2 linked regions of the Prosthecodimorpha staleyi genome follow. The protein of the gene in region 1 interacts with the protein of each later gene in a pairwise test. Links are inferred from orthologs where the notes say so. Each region holds a gene or a part of one and is shown on either strand. Other genes may lie near its edges.

Evidence for each region.
Region 2: the proteins of leuS (region 1) and ligA interact in binary tests that used the Escherichia coli proteins (3 or more experiments, as listed by UniProt). The link is inferred for Prosthecodimorpha staleyi from one-to-one orthologs.

What each region holds. Positions count from the first base shown.
Region 1 is NZ_JAHHZF010000007.1:193,720-197,228, reverse strand. What follows is about bases 220-3,415. They hold leuS (leucine--tRNA ligase), read right to left. Parts: upstream 3,054-3,415; coding sequence 420-3,053; downstream 220-419. Other genes in these bases: KL771_RS15480 (YggS family pyridoxal phosphate-dependent enzyme), read left to right, coding at 3,257-3,415; lptE (LPS assembly lipoprotein LptE), read right to left, coding at 220-433. Also shown: more of lptE, read right to left, coding at 1-219; more of KL771_RS15480, read left to right, coding at 3,416-3,509.
Region 2 is NZ_JAHHZF010000009.1:53,977-57,280, reverse strand. Bases 209-3,199 are described here. They hold ligA (NAD-dependent DNA ligase LigA), read right to left. Parts: upstream 2,774-3,199; coding sequence 644-2,773; downstream 209-643. Other genes in these bases: KL771_RS18165 (methyl-accepting chemotaxis protein), read right to left, coding at 2,979-3,199; KL771_RS18175 (hypothetical protein), read right to left, coding at 209-478. In the rest of the region: KL771_RS18180 (aminopeptidase P family protein), read left to right, coding at 1-63; more of KL771_RS18175, read right to left, coding at 68-208; more of KL771_RS18165, read right to left, coding at 3,200-3,304. UniProt on the Escherichia coli protein: DNA ligase that catalyzes the formation of phosphodiester linkages between 5'-phosphoryl and 3'-hydroxyl groups in double-stranded DNA using NAD as a coenzyme and as the energy source for the reaction.

The sequences.
Region 1 (3,509 bases):
AGAAGTCGTAGGAGACGTTGGCGAAGCTGGTGCCGGTCAGGATGGTCTTGTCGCTCGCCATGTCGACCAGCACGAAGCTGGCATTGAGCTGCACCAGATAGGCCGAGGGCGTCGTCTCCAGCCGCTCGATGCCGAGCGGCAGGGAGGAATCGGTGATGCGCAGGTTGAGCCGGTAGGCCGGCTTCTCCGGCTCGCCGCCGCCGTAGAAGGCGAAGATCAGCTCGTTTCGGACGCGTTGGCTGACCCGGCTGTCGGCCAGCGCGAGGTCAATATGGGTCATCTTGGCCGCCGGACCGCCGGTGCCGTCGAGCGAACCATAGAGCGGCCGCACGTTGGAACAGGCGGCCAGCAGCGGCACAGCGGCGCCGAGCCCCAGAAGGCCCAGCGCCCGCGTCAGCACGCGGCGACGGTCGATCGGATCACGCAACGACATTCACGATCCTTTGCGGCACGACGATCACCTTGCGCGGCGCCTTGCCGTCGAGCGCCTTGACGACCGCCTCGAGCGCGAGCGTCGCCGCGGTCACCTCAGCCTCGCTCGCATCACGGCCGATCGTCAACTCCGCACGCTTCTTACCATTGATCTGGATCGGCAGCACGATGGTGTCGTCCACAATCAGCGCGCGGTCGGCGACCGGCCAGTCGGAGGTCGCGAGCAGGCCGTCGCGCCCCATGACCTGCCAGCATTCCTCGGCCAGATGCGGCATCATCGGCGCAATGATGCGCACCAGGATGTCGAAGGCCTCGTGCAGCGCCGCCGCGAGGCCCGCATCCGCCGCCGCGCCCTCGGCCGCCCTGGCATCCAGGACCGCCTTCTGCAGCGTGTTGGCCAGTTCGTAGATGCGTGCCACGGCGCGGTTGAAGGCGAGCTTCTCGATGTCGTCCTCGACTGCCGCCAGCACCTTGTGGGCCGCCTTGCGCAACGCCGTCGCCGCCGCCGAGATCTCGGCCGGACGCGCCGGCGCCGGGCCGGAGACGAAGGGCAGCGCGTCGCCGACCATGCGCCAGATGCGCTGGACGAAGCGATGCGCGCCTTCCGCACCGGCCTCGGTCCAGATCACGTCGCGCTCCGGCGGGCTGTCGGAAAGCATGAACCAGCGCGCCGTATCGGCGCCCCAGCCGCCGATGATCTCGGTCGGGTCGACGGTGTTCTTCTTCGACTTCGACATCTTCTCGATGCCGCCGATCTCGACCGTCGCGCCGCCATCTTTCATCCTGGCGGTGCGCTTGCCGTCGAGCTCGGTGATCTCGATCTCGGCCGGCGAGACCCAGCCGTCCGGACCCTTGTAGGTCTCGTGCACCACCATGCCCTGCGTGAACAGGCCCGCGAAGGGCTCGTCCAGGCCGGCATGGCCGGTCGCCTTCATGGCGCGGGTGAAGAAGCGCGAGTAGAGCAGGTGCAGGATCGCGTGCTCGATGCCGCCGATATACTGGTCGACCGGCAGCCAGGCATCGACCGCCGAACGGGTGGTCGGCGCCGTCTCGTTCCACGGATCGGTGAAGCGCGCGAAATACCAGGACGAATCCACGAAGGTATCCATGGTGTCGGTCTCGCGCCGCGCCGGCCGGCCGCAGGACGGACAGCCGACATGCTTCCAGGTCGGATGATGATCGAGCGGGTTGCCGGGCCGGTCGAAGGTGGCGTCGTCGGGCAGTTTCACGGGCAGCTCGGCCGCCGGCACCGGCACCACCCCGCAGGCCTCGCAATGGACCATCGGGATCGGGCAGCCCCAGTAGCGCTGGCGCGAGATCAGCCAGTCGCGCAGGCGGAAATTCACCTGCCTCGTGCCCTGCGGGGCGCCGTCGACCTCCGTCGTCTCCAGCCGGCCGGCGACCGCGTCCTTGGCGGCCTCGATCGACATCCCGTCCAGGAAGCCGGAATTGTAGAGCGTGCCCTCCCCGTCATAGGCGATGTCGCCGACCGTGAAGACGGCCGGATCGGCACCCGGCGGCAGCACCACGGGCGTGACCGACAGGCCGTATTTGCGGGCAAAGTCGAGGTCGCGCTGGTCGTGCGCCGGACAGCCGAAGATGGCGCCGGTGCCGTAGTCCATCAGGATGAAGTTGGCGACGAAGACCTTCAGCTCGACGCCGGGCAGGAAGGGATGCTTCACGCGCAGACCGGTGTCGTAGCCCTCCTTCTCGGCCGTCTCCAGCACCGCCACGGAGGTGCCCATCTGGCGGCACTTCTCCTGGAAGGCGGCCAGATCCGGATCCGCCGCCCCACAGGCCCGCGCAACCGGATGATCCGGCGCGATCGCCATGAAGGAGGCGCCGAACAGGGTGTCGGGCCGGGTGGTGAAGATCTCCAGCGTGCGGTCGCCGTTCGGCGCCGGGGCGGCGAATTCGAAGCGGACGCGCGCGCCCTCCGACTTGCCGATCCAGTTGCGCTGCATCAGCCGCACCTTGTCGGGCCAGCGATCGAGCCCGTCCAGGGCCGACAGCAGCTCCTCCGAATAGGCGGTGATGCGGAAGTTCCACTGCTCCAGTTCGCGCTGCTCAACCAGCGCGCCCGAGCGCCAGCCGCGCCCGTCGACGACCTGCTCGTTGGCCAGCACGGTCATGTCGACCGGGTCCCAGTTGACCTTCGACTTGCGCCGATAGACCAGCCCGGCCTCGAAGAAGTCGATGAACATCTTCTGCTGGTGACGGTAGTATTCCGGCGAGCAGGTCGCGATCTCGCGCGCCCAGTCGAGCGACAGGCCCATCGACTTCAGCTGCGCCCGCATGGTGGCGATATTCTCGTAGGTCCACTTGGCCGGATGGACCTTGTTCTGCATGGCCGCATTCTCGGCCGGCAGGCCAAAGGCGTCCCAGCCCATCGGATGCAGCACGTTGAAGCCGCGGGCGCGCTTGTAGCGCGCGACCACGTCGCCCATCGTGTAGTTGCGCACGTGACCCATGTGGATGCGTCCCGACGGATAGGGGAACATCTCAAGCACGTAGTAGCGCGGCCGCGGGTCCTCGTTGCGGGTGCGGAACACCTCGGCGGCGTCCCACGCCTTCTGCCATTTCGGTTCCGCTTCGCGGGGATTGTAGCGCTCGCTGGCCATGGGTTTTTCGAAGTCCTGGACGCCTGGGGCCCGCGCGGGGACGGCGCGGGATCAAGTCGAGAGACCCCGCGCGACGCGCGCGCGAGGGGGGAGGCGCGACCTTCACCAGAAAGACCCGGTGAGGTCAACACCGAGAACGTCGCGTCGCGCCCGCGCTTCTGCTATGCCGGGCCGAATTCCTGCCATCGACCGCCGAGGACTGGATGAGCGCCGCCGACCGTCTCGCCGAAATCCGCCATCGCATCCGCCGGGCCGAACGCGCCACCGGCCGGCCGGAAGGCGCGGTGACGCTGGTCGCCGTCTCCAAAACCTTCCCGGCCGAGGAGATCGCCCCGGTGATCGCCGCCGGTCAGCGCGTCTTCGGCGAGAACCGCGTCCAGGAGGCCAAGGCGAAATGGCCGGGGCTCAAGGCGGCGACGCCGGACCTCGAGCTGCATCTGATCGGCCCGCTGCAGT
Region 2 (3,304 bases), on another replicon or contig:
GGCCCGCGGGTCGATGCCGAGACCGGCGCCTGGCTCGACGCCGCCACGGCGCCGCTCGCCTGATCGGTCAGGGAGCCGCCCCGTCGGCTGCCAGGCCGCCCTTGCCTTGGCGGCCGGTGGCGGCGGCATCGACGGCATTGCCGGCCGCGGCCTCGTCGCCTTCCGGCCAGACGCAGGCGAACCGGTGCGCGCGCGTCCGGATATCGCGCAGACGCGCGAACCCGGCCGCCGTCACCCGGCAGACCGCGCCGGCGGGGCTCAGCATCAGGAGCCCCCGCGCCGTCAGCGCCGCAATGGTTGCATGCCGGAAGAAGGGGCCGGTACGGCCGGCCGCATAGCCGCGCCGATAGGCATGCAGCGGCGTCGCTGCGGCTGCCGCCAGGGCCGCCCGCTGGGCAGGCGACAACGGCGCGACCGGCTCCGGAAGTCCGGAGATCGCCCGCCGGGCGGGCGAGAGCGGCGCGACGGGCTCGGGCATTGCGGAATCGGCTGCGGTCGCCACGATTTTCCTCCGGTCGCCGACCCGGCGCTCCCCAGCCCGGTTCCGGCGTCTCCCGAAGTTAATGTCGCGCCGCCCACCATGGGCAGTCGTGCGGCCCCCATCAGGACCAGCCCGCAAAGGTCCTTTCCGTAAGGATTTGTCTCAGGCTCCGACCATCGCGATCCATTGGTCCTCGTCGATCACCGCGATGCCGAGGTCGCGCGCCTTGGTCAGCTTCGATCCGGCACCCGGGCCGGCGACCACGAGGTCGGTCTTGGACGAGACCGAGCCGGACACCTTGGCGCCGAGCCGCTCGGCCTGCGCCTTGGCCTCGTCGCGGGTCAGCTTCTCCAGCGTGCCAGTGAACACGATAGTCTTGCCGGCAACCGCCGTGTCGGATTTCGGCTTCTCGGCATCCTCGATGCCGCCGGTCATCTCGGCGACCAGGCGCTCGACCACGTTGAGATTGTGCGGCTCGGCGAAATAGTCGGCGATGGAGTCGATCACCGTTTCGCCGATCTGGTCGATCGCGTCCATCTCCTCGCGCGCCGCCGCGTCGCCGGCCGCAACCGCCAGTGCAGCCGCGTGCAGCGCCGCCCAGGAGCCGTAGGCCCGGGCCAGCATGCGCGCCGTGGTCTCGCCGACATTGCGGATGCCGAGCGCGAAGACGAAGCGCTCCAGTCCGATCCGGCGTCGTTCGTCGATGGCGGCGAAAAGCTTGGCGACCGATGTCGCCCCGAAGCCCTCCTTGTCCTTCAGCTTCTTCAGGTTGACCGCGTCTCGCGCGGCGAGCGTGAACAGATCGGCCGGCTCGCGGACCGTGAGGTCGGGATCGTGGAAGAAGAATTCGATCTGCTTCTCGCCCAGCCCCTCAATGTCGAAGGCCCGGCGCGACACGAAATGCCTGAGATGCTCCTGGCGCTGGTGCGGGCAGGCGAATTCGCCGGTGCAGATGCGGCGCACGCCCTCCTCGCCGGTCGCGGTCGTCTCGCGCACCACGGGGGTGTGCAGCGGGCACGGACAGACGGACGGGAAGACATAGGGTTCGGCATCCGGCGGCCGCCGCTCCGCCACCACGCCGAGCACCTGCGGGATCACGTCGCCGGCCCGCTGCACCATCACGGTGTCGCCGACGCGCACGTCGAGCCGTGCGATCTCGTCGGGATTGTGCAGGGTGGCGTTGGAGACCACGACGCCGCCGACCGTGACCGGTTCGAGCTTGGCGACCGGCGTCAGCACGCCCGTCCGGCCGACCTGGATGTCGATCGCGCGCAGGATCGTCGTTGCCTTCTCGGCCGGGAACTTGTGGGCGATCGCCCAGCGCGGGCTGCGCGAGACGAAGCCGAGCCGCTCCTGCCAGTCGAGCCGGTCGACCTTGTAGACGACGCCGTCGATGTCGTAGCCGAGCCCGGCGCGCTGCGCCTCGATCATCCGGTAGTGCGCGAGCAGGTCCTCGGTCGTCCGGCACAGCAGCATCAAGGGATTGATCGGGAAGCCCCAGGCACCGAAAGCCTGCACCATGCCCATCTGGGTTTCGGCCGGCATCGCCGCCATCTCGCCCCACGCATAGGCGAAGAAGCGCAGCGGACGCGCGGCGGTGATGTTCGGATCGAGCTGGCGCAGCGAGCCGGCGGCGGCATTGCGCGGGTTGGCGAAGAGCTTCTCGCCGGCCTCGGCCTGACGCCGGTTGAGTTCAGCAAAGTCGACGTGGCTCATATAGACCTCGCCGCGCACCTCGACGATCTTGGGCACGCCGGCCGGCAGCAGGTCCGGGATGTTGGCGATGGTCCGGACATTGGCGGTGACATTCTCGCCCTCGAAGCCGTCGCCGCGCGTTGCCGCCGAGACCAGCCGGCCGGCCTCGTAGCGCAGGTTGCAGGACAGGCCGTCGATCTTCGGCTCGGCCGTGAAGGCGACCTCGGCCTCGCCGAGCTTCAGGAAGCGGCGCACGCGCTCGGCGAAGTCGGCCACGTCGCCATCCGCGAAGGCGTTGTCGAGCGACAGCATCGGCACGGCATGGCGCAGCTTGGCGAACTTCGCCGAAACCGCGAGGCCGACCCGCTCGGAGGGCGAATCGGCGCGCTTCAGATGCGGGAAGCGCGCCTCGACGGCGAGGTTGCGCCGCCGCAGCGCATCGTAGTCGGCGTCCGAGATGAGCGGGGCGTCTTCGTTGAAATAGGCCTGGTCGTGAACCGCGATTTCGGCGGCCAGCCGCTCCAGTTCGGCGGTCGCCTGCGTCTCGGTCAATTGGTCGACGGGGAGCGAGGCGGCGGTCGGCAGCGCGTCAGTCATGGCGGTCGGGCGTCCTGGCAGGGGGCGTCGCGCCGTTATAGCAGGGCCGCGCCCGGAGGACAGCGACCGGCGCCGGCGGCACCCGCATCGACCACAACGTCGATGCCGGGCTGGCCGGAGCGGGCCATGCTCGCTCACCAGCCGACACGGACCGCTCCGCGCAGCGGACGCAAAGCGGCGGTCAGGATTCTCGCGAAGCGCCGGATCAGGGGCGCTGCTGGATCACCCCGTACCAGCCGAGGCCGCGATAGGTCTCGTAGCCGGGCGTGTGATGGAAGGCGACCAGCGTACCGTCCGGGGCGAAGAGGCTGCCGGCCTCCTGGCCCGCCGGCAGGTCGATGCGGTCGCGCAGGATGCCTTGCCGGTCGGACGCCGCGATCACGCGACGGTCCGCGTCGACCAGAAGCACCCGGGTTCGCGATTTTTCGTCCTCGGTCAGCCGCACGCCCTCGACGATCGCACGGGCCTGCGGGGCCCAGTCGAACTGGATGCCGAGGATGCCGATGAGCCGGCCGCGCGGGTCGCCGCCCT